Regions from separate parts of the Nonomuraea marmarensis genome, predicted to be linked through region 2. Evidence: riboswitches for the same ligand, from Rfam matches in the RefSeq annotation. Region 2 holds a riboswitch; the other holds the start of a gene.
What was found. Region 2 has a riboswitch for cobalamin ahead of cobN (cobaltochelatase subunit CobN). Riboswitches for the same ligand answer to the same signal wherever they lie in the genome.
Positions count from the first base shown of each region.

Region 1 (4,409 bases), on a different contig from region 2:
CGTAGAAGAACAGGCCCTCGATGCAGGCGGCGAAGCAGATCACGTTCAGCAGGAACTGGCGGCGCTGGCCGGCCGTCTCCAGCCGGCGCAGGCTCCCGATCGAGTCGATCCACCGGAAGCAGAACTCCGCCTTGTCGCGGATCGAGGGGATGTGCTCGATCGCGGCGAACGCCTTGACCCGCTCGTCGGGATCGGGGAGGTACGTGTCCAGCAATGTCAAATAGAACTGCACGTGCACCGCCTCCTCGAACAGTTGCCTGCTCAGGTAGAGGCGCGCCTCGGGGGCGTTGACGTGCTGGTAGAGGTTGAGCACCAGGTTGTTGGCCACGATGGAGTCGCCGGTGGCGAAGAAGGCGACCAGGCGGTTGATCAGGTGCCGTTCCTGGGGCGTCATCCTGGCCAGGTCGGCGAGGTCGTTGTGCAGGTCCACCTCCTCGACCGTCCACGTGTTGCGGATGGCGGCGCGGTAGCGGTCGTAGAAGTCCGGATAGCGCATGGGGCGCAGGGTGAGGTCCATGCCGGGGTCGAGCAACATCAGAACGTTTCCTTACTGGCAGGCTTCGCAGATCTCCGGGTTCTCCAGCGAGCAGGCCACCGCCGCCTCGACCGGAGCCGCGACGGTGGTCTGGGCGATCCTGGTGGCCGGGCGGGAGCGCAGGTAGTAGGTGGTCTTCAGGCCCTGCTTCCACGCGTACGCGTACATCGACGAGAGCTTGCCGATGGTGGGGGCGGCCATGAAGAGGTTCAGGGACTGCGACTGGTCGATGTACGGCTGGCGGGCGGCGGCCAGGTCGATCAGCGCCTTCTGCGGCAACTCCCAGGCTGTGCGGTAGAGCACCTTGAGGTCGTCCGGGATGCCGGGGATCGACTGGATCGAGCCGTCGGCGCGCTTGATGTCGTCCCGCATCCGCTGCGTCCACAGCCCGCGCGCCTGCAGGTCGGCCACCAGATAGCGGTTGACCTGCAGGAACTCGCCCGACAACGTCTCGCGCTTGAACACGTTGGACACCTGCGGCTCGATGCACTCGTAGCAGCCGGCGATGGAGGCGATCGTGGCGGTCGGGGCGATGGCGATCATGAGCGAGTTCCGCAGGCCGGTCGCGGCGATCTTGTCCCGGACGGCGTCCCAGCGCGGCGACGTCGCGACGTAGTGGTCCGGGTGCAGCACTCCCCCGGCCGCCCGCGTGTCGGCGTACGACGGGTGCCGGCCGCGCTCGGCGGCCAGGTCGGCCGAGGTGTCGTAGGCGACCAGGGCGATCTCCTCGGCGATGCGCGTGGACAACTCCAGCGCCCGCGGCGAGTCGAACGGCAGTCGCAGCGTGAAGAACACGTCGGCCAGGCCCATCACGCCCAGCCCGATCGGCCGCCAGCGCTTGTTGGCCGCCTCGGCCTCGGGCGTCGGGTAGAAGCCGAGGTCGATGGTCCGGTCCAGGAAGCGCACGGCGGTACGGACGGTGCCGCGCAGCCGCTCCCAGTCGACGTCGGCGCCCGTGAGGTGCGCCGCCAGGTTGATCGAGCCGAGGTTGCAGACCGCGGTCTCCCCGTCGCTGGTGACCTCGAGGATCTCGGTGCAGAGGTTCGACAGGTGGATGACGTTCTCGGGGCGGGCGGTCTGGTTGGAGGCGCGGTTGGCGGCGTCCTTGAACGTCATCCAGCCGTTCCCGGTCTGCGCCAGCGTGCGCATCATCCGGCCGTACAAGGTCCTGGCGGGAATTTGGCGGCTAAATCGCCCCGAAGCCTCATAAGCCCGGTACGCGGCCGTGAACGCGTCCCCGTACAGGTCCGTGAGGTCGGGCACCTCCTTCGGGTCGAACAGCGACCAGAGCTCGTCCGCCTCCACCCGGCGCATGAACTCGTCCGGCACCCAGTTCGCCAGGTTCAGGTTGTGGGTGCGGCGGGCGTCTTCGCCGGTGTTGTCGCGCAGCTCCAGGAACTCCTCGACGTCGGCGTGCCAGGTCTCCAGGTAGACGCAGGCCGCGCCCTTGCGCCGCCCGCCCTGGTTGACCGCCGCCACCGAGGAGTCGAGCGTACGCAGCCAGGGCACGATGCCGTTGGAGTGGCCGTTCGTGCCCCTGATCAGGGATCCCCGCGAGCGCACCCGGGTCCAGGCGATGCCGATGCCGCCCGCGTACTTGGACAACCGCGCCACCTGCCCGTACCTGTCGTAGATCGACTCCAGCTCGTCGCGCGGCGAGTCGAGCAGGAAGCACGACGAGAGCTGCGGCCGGCGCGCGCCCGCGTTGAACAACGTGGGCGAGCTGGGCAGGTAGGACAGCGTGGACATCAGCGCGTAGAGCTCGGCGGCCTCGGCGACCGACTCCGACAACCCGCAGGCCACGCGCAGGAAGAAGTGTTGCGGCCGCTCCAGCACCGCCCGCGTCTCGGGATGGCGCAACAGGTAACGATCATAAACAGTACGCAAGCCGAAATATTCAAATCTGCCGTCCGCCTCCGCGGCGACCAACGCGTCCAACTCGGCGGCGTGCGCGGCGACGAACTCCGCCAGCCCGTCCTGGATCAGCCCGGCGGCGTGGGTGGCGGCGATGGACTCGGAGAACGAGCGGACTCCGTGCCCCGCGGCCTCGTCGGCGATCTCCTCGGCCAGCAGCCGGGCGGCGACCCGGGAGTTGGCCGGGTCGGTGATCACCCGGGCGGCGGCTTCCTCGATGGCCAGGCGGCGGTCAACCTCAACGATCTGCGTCACGTGCTCTCTCTCCTCGCGAGCGAATCCCCCGTGAGGGCACGCGAAAGCACGGCGGCGCGCACCGGCTCCCCGGCCCTCCCTCGAGGCCCTGGACACTTCTCGCCGGGCACGTGGCCCGGCGCCGCCGGCAGGTCTTCGGGCTCGCGGGCGCGCTTGACGCTCCTACTGGCCGTCGCTTCCCGGATCGCTCCAGTGCTCAATGACGGCGGTCGTTCCCGCTCACCGCTGCGGGGCAGCCCCGGAATCGCACCGGGTTCCCTTTTGCTCCGCCTCCGAAGAGGCGAACCAGCGACGACGAGGATCCTACATCTAGTGGCCGTTTCCGCAACCGATCCCGCATCTTGTGGCTCTCGTCGTGTCGAGCAGCCCGAGATCCCGCAGCACGGCGCGGGTGCGCTCGACCTCGGTGCCGAGCCACGCCTCGAAGTCGTCCCCGCTGAGCGGGATCGAGATCCACCCGTTCGCCCGGCAGGCCGACTGCCAGCCCGGCGAGCCGGTCACCTCCTCGCACATGCGGATGGCCACCTCGCGGCTGTCGTCCGTCATGGCATCCGGCCCGACGGCCGCCACCCAGTCCGCGAAGTCGACCCGTACGCCAGACTCCAGCAGCGTCGGCACGTCGAGGTCCGGCACCCGCGCGGCCGAGGACACCGCGAGCGCCCTGACCCGGCCGTCGCCGATGCTGGCGCGCCAGTCGGAGAACAGTCCCGCGGCGGCCGCGGCCTTGCCGGACAGCAGCGCGGTGACGGCCTCCTGGCTGCTGGGGTAGCCGGTGTAGTCGACCTGCCGGGTGTCCGCGCCGAGCCCCTTGGCGATCAGGCCGAACAGCAGGTGGTCGGGCTCGCCCTGCGGCCCTCCGGCCAGCAGCGTCTGACCGGGGTGGGCGAGCAGGTGGGCGCCGAAGTCGTCGAAGTCCTTGAACAGCGAGTTGCCGGGCACGACGACAACCTCGACGTCGCCGGTGAGCCTGGACAGCGGGGTGGCGGTGTCGGCCAGCGTCTGGCCGTTGTTCAGCTCGGCGGCGGCCAGCGCGGGCAGGCCGGTCACCGTGATCTTCGTGCCCGTGCCCGTCTCGTACCCGGCCGCGCGGGCCGCGCCGGAGAACGCCCGGCAGACCCGCGCCCAGCGCTGCGCGCCCGGGTTGATCGAGAATCGGGTACGCAGTGCGCCCACGTTGACGTGCTCCGTGCCGCAGCCGGCCGCGCACGCAGCCACGCCGAGCCCCCATGCGAAGAACCGCCGACGGCGCATGTGTCTCTCCTCCCGGAGTTTCCTACTACTCCAGGTTATTGACACATTACGGGCAGCCACACATGGGGGTCTATAATCACGAAAAGTCGTGAAAAGTCGTGAAAAGTCGGAATTCATCCGGCTTTCTTGCCGACCCCCGCCATCAGGGAGGACGGCAGCGACCAGTCGCCCACCAGCTTGGGCCGGTCGGGACGCCAGTCCACGGCCTGCACCAGTCCCGGAGGTTCCAGCGGGAAGTCGCCGAAGAACGCGCGGATCTCGGCGGGCGTGCGGTCGGCGCCGCCGGTGGACGAGCCGCGATGCGCGCCCGAGGCCCGCTCCTCCGCCAGCCGCCCCATCGTGGTGGCGTGGGTGATCGCCAGGTAGCTGCCCGGCGCCACCCTCTCGCGAAGGACGGCCACCGCGCGCTGCGGCTGGGCGGAGTCGGGCAGGAAGTGCAGGATCGACACCAGCA
Region 1 is NZ_JBICRM010000016.1:122,468-126,876, forward strand. Features, by position in the region: gene ACFLIM_RS25890 (ribonucleotide-diphosphate reductase subunit beta) at 1-535, opposite strand, end outside; gene ACFLIM_RS25895 (ribonucleoside-diphosphate reductase subunit alpha) at 548-2,704, opposite strand; cobalamin riboswitch at 2,814-3,009, opposite strand; gene ACFLIM_RS25900 (tripartite tricarboxylate transporter substrate-binding protein) at 3,014-3,955, opposite strand; gene ACFLIM_RS25905 (SAM-dependent methyltransferase) at 4,069-4,409, opposite strand, start outside.
Region 1: linked by a shared signal. The riboswitch ahead of ACFLIM_RS25895 (ribonucleoside-diphosphate reductase subunit alpha) and the one ahead of cobN (cobaltochelatase subunit CobN) in region 2 are both predicted to bind cobalamin.

Region 2 (4,409 bases):
TCCAGGTGGGCGGCCAGCCGCTCGGCGCAGTCGGCGTAGAAGTCGTCGAGCGCGCCCTGGTAGCCGCCCGGATGGTCGGTGGTCTCCGTGGTCAACGGGTAGAGCAGCAGCTCCTCGACCTGCCCTTCGCGCATGTACGGCAACGCGATGGAACGAGCGATGCTGCGGCCGTGCCTGGCGGCGTGGTAGGCGATCACGTCGGCCTCGCCGATCAGCCGGGCCGTCTTGACCGTGACCAGCTCCGGGTCACCGGGACCGAGTCCCACCCCGTACAGCCGTCCTGTCATCGCCATCACTCCGTCTCGCTCGCGATGGCGTTGACCGCCGCCGCCGTCATCGCACTGCCGCCGCGACGGCCGTGCACCACCAGGTACTCCAGATCGCTGTCCGCCAGCGCCCGCTTGGACTCGGCCGCGCCGATGAACCCCACGGGGATGCCGAGCACCGCCGCGGGCCTGCCCGCGCCTTCCGCGACCAGTTCGAGCAGCCGGAACAAGGCGGTCGGCGCGTTGCCGATGGCCACCACGGAGCCGTCCAGCCGGTCGCGCCACAGTTCGAGCGCGGCGGCGCTGCGGGTGGTGCCGAGCCGTCCGGCCAGCTCGGGCACGCCGGGCTCGCCCAGCGTGCACACCACCTCGTTGCCGGCGGGCAGCCTGCGCCTGGTCACGCCGGAGGCGACCATCATGGCGTCGCACAGCACGGGCGCGCCCCGGCGCAGCGCCTCCCGGGCCCCGGCCACCACTGAAGGGGACCAGTCCAGGTCGGCCACGAGGTCGGTCATGCCGCAGGCGTGGATCATCCGCACCACAACCTGGGCAACCTCGGGAGGTATCCCGGTGAGGTCGGTCTCGGCGCGGATGGTCGCGAACGAGCGCCGGTAGATCTCGGCGCCGTCGCGGATGTAGTCGGTCACTGCTGCCTTTCCTGGTATCCCTCTTCGGTGGCGATCAGCTGTACGACCTGGCCGCGCGGCAATCCGCAGCGCCGTTCGCAACCCGCCCAGTGCACGGGCGTCTTCGGCGGGCCGTCCAGGGTCGCCACCCAGCGCCGCGCGTCGGCCTGGACGTCGGCCAGCGCCTTGGCGCAGCCCGGACGGCCGGTGCAGGCGGTCACGCCCACCCACGGCGAGGCCGGATCGCTCACCAGCCCGGCCGCGTCGAGCGCCCGCGCCGCGCGGTCCGCATCCGCGGGGGAGAGGTCCAGCAGCACGACGGTCCGCCACGGCGTCAGTCGGAGGATCCCGGCGCTGTCGGCGAGCGCCTGCGCCTGGGCGGCGGACAGCCGGCCGAGCGCCACCACGACCTCCAGCGCCATGCGGCCGTCCCGCTGCGCGCTGAACCCCGCCGCCTGCCTCGCCCGCCCACCCCGCGCTCCCCGCGCATGCCCATCCGGTTGGGCGACGACCCCGGCTCGTTGCGTCGTCGGGGCCGGGAGGGCCGGTGCGGTCGCGACGCTGCGCAGGCGGGCGGCGATCCGGGCCGGTCCGTCGGCCAGCTCCCTGATCCGCCACGCGGCGCCGCCATCGGCGTCCTCTCGCTCGTCGAGAAACGCTTCGGCAGCGGCGATCATGAGGCTGACCACGGTCTCCGGACCGGCGGGCACCCCGGCATCGGCGCCCGCCAGCAGCAGCCCGCGACCGGCCGCGAACGTGACGTCCGCGCCGAGCCCGGCCACCTCCCCCGTGCCGTCGTCCAGCGCGAACAGGAAGCGGCCCGGCAGCTCGGCCAGCCGTGGGCGCGTGCACAACTCCCGGTCCAGCGCCCGTACCAGCGGCTGCGGGTCGAGCAGCCCCGCCGGGCCGCGGCCGCCGAGCGGTGAGGCGACGATGTTGCGCACCCGTTCGTGGGCGGCCGACGGCAGCAGGCCCGCGGCGGCGATCCGCTCGGCGAAGGCGGCCGGCGATCGTAACCCGCGCACCTGGACGTTGGCCCTGGAGGTCAGCTCGATCTCCCCCGAGCCCAGCTCCGCGGCGCAGGCGGCCAGCTCGCGCAGCTGGGCGGGCGAGATCGCGCCGCCGGGCAGGCGGACCCGGGCCAGCGGGCCGTCGGCGGCTTCGTGTACCTGTAGCGCTCCCGGACAGGCGTCGGGGCGCTCACGTCCGGAAAAGTCGGCTCCGGAAACATCAGGTATGGACACGAAGAGGATGGTAACGCCAGTTCTTACGGAGGTCGCTCCTGCCGTAGGCTCCTGGGTAGGCGATGGCAAAGGGAGGAAGCCGGTGCGAAACCGGCGCGGTCCCGCCACTGTGACCGGGGAGCGAACCCCACCGCAGGCCACTGCCCGGCGACGGGTGGGAAGGCCGGGGTGAGTGGTGATCCGGGAGCCAGGAGACTCCTGCCGTCGTGACACCCGCGACCGGGGCGAGGACCCCGAGGGAGGATTGCGTCGTGCCTGGCGACAGCCGTACCGTCCTGCTGCTTTCGACCTCCGACACCGACCTGCTGAGCGCTCGCGCCGGCGGCGCCGCCTACCGGCTGGGCAACCCCGCCAGGCTGGGCGTCGAGGACCTGCCCGCCCTGCTGGAGGGCACCGACCTGGTGGTGGTACGCCTGCTCGGCGGCCGGCGCGCCTGGGAGGAGGGGCTCGACGCGCTGCTGGCCGGGCCCCGGCCCGTGGTGGTGCTGGGTGGGGAGCAGGCGCCGGACGCCGAGCTGATGGAGTTGTCCACGGTGAGCGGCGGCGTCTGCGCGGAGGCGCACGCGTATCTGGCGCACGGGGGACCGGCCAACCTGGACGAGCTGCACGCGTTCCTGTCCGACACCGTCCTGCTGACCGGGCACGGGTTCGCCCCGCCTGCGCCCGCGCCCTCGTGGGGACGGTCGCAGCGCGTCGCGCGGCGGCAGGACGGGCCGGTGATCGGGGTGCTGTACTACCGGGCGCACCACATGGCGGGCAATACCGCCTTCGTCGAGACGCTCTGCGCCGCGATCGAGGACGCGGGCGGGCAGGCGCTGCCCGTCTTCTGCTCCTCGCTGCGGACGGCCGAGCCCGAGCTGCTCGACACGCTACGCGAAACGGACGCGCTGGTGGTCACGGTGCTGGCGGCGGGCGGCTCCCGTCCCGCCACCGCGGGCGCGGGCGGTGACGACGAGGCGTGGGACGTGGGCGCGCTGGCCGCGCTGGACGTGCCGATCCTGCAGGGCCTCTGCCTGACCACCTCCAAACAGGCGTGGGAGGAGAACGACGACGGCCTCTCACCGCTGGACGCCGCCTCCCAGGTGGCGATCCCCGAGTTCGACGGCCGGATCATCACGGTGCCGTTCTCGTTCAAGGAGATCGACCCGGACGGGCTGACCGTCTACGTCGCCGACGCCGAGCGAGCCGCCCGGGTGGCGGGCATCGCGGTACGCCACGGCCTGCTGCGGCACACTCCGCCTCAGGAACGCCGCCTGGTCGTGATGTTGTCGGCGTACCCGACCAAGCACTCGCGGGTGGGCAACGCGGTCGGCCTGGACACCCCCGCCAGCACCGTACGGCTGCTGGCCCGGCTCGCCGAGGCCGGCTACGACCTGGGCGACGGCTTTCCCGGCGTGGCCGAGCAGGACGGCGACGCGCTCATCCACGCACTGATCGCGGCCGGCGGCCAAGACCAGGACTGGCTGACCGAGGAACATCTCGCGGGCAATCCGGTACGCATCTCCGCCGCGTCCTACGAGCAGTGGTACCGCACGCTGCCCGGGGACCTGCGCGCCGGCATGGAGCGGCACTGGGGACCGCCGCCGGGCGAGCTGTTCGTGCACGAGGGCGACATCGTGCTGGCCGCGTTACGGGCCGGGAACCTGGTGGTGATGGTGCAGCCGCCACGCGGCTTCGGCGAGAACCCGATCGCCATCTACCACGACCCCGACCTGCCGCCCAGCCACCACTACCTGGCCGCCTACCGCTGGTTGTCGGCCGAGTTCGGCGCGCACGCGATGGTGCACGTGGGCAAGCACGGCAACCTGGAGTGGCTGCCGGGCAAGTCGGCGGGCATGTCCGCCGCGTGCGGCACCGACGCCGCCATCGGCGACCTGCCGCTGGTCTACCCCTTCCTGGTGAACGACCCTGGCGAGGGCACGCAGGCCAAGCGGCGGGCGCACGCCGTGCTGGTGGACCACATGGTGCCGCCGATGGCGCGGGCGGAGACGTACGGGGACATCGCCCGGCTGGAGCAGCTCCTGGACGAGCACGCCACGATCGCCGCCATGGACCCGGCCAAGCTGCCCGCGATCAGGGCGCAGATCTGGACGCTGATCCAGGCCGCCCGGCTCGATCACGACCTCGGGCTGGCGGACCGGCCGCATGACACCGAGTTCGACGACTTCATCCTGCACGTGGACGGCTGGTTGTGCGAGGTCAAGGACGCGCAGATCCGCGACGGCCTGCACGTGCTCGGCCAGGCGCCGGTCGGCCAGGTCAGGGTGGACCTG
Region 2 is NZ_JBICRM010000007.1:130,675-135,083, reverse strand. Features, by position in the region: gene cobJ (precorrin-3B C(17)-methyltransferase) at 1-287, opposite strand, end outside; gene ACFLIM_RS13640 (precorrin-8X methylmutase) at 293-913, opposite strand; gene cobG (precorrin-3B synthase) at 910-2,136, opposite strand; cobalamin riboswitch at 2,149-2,356, shown strand; gene cobN (cobaltochelatase subunit CobN) at 2,388-4,409, shown strand, end outside.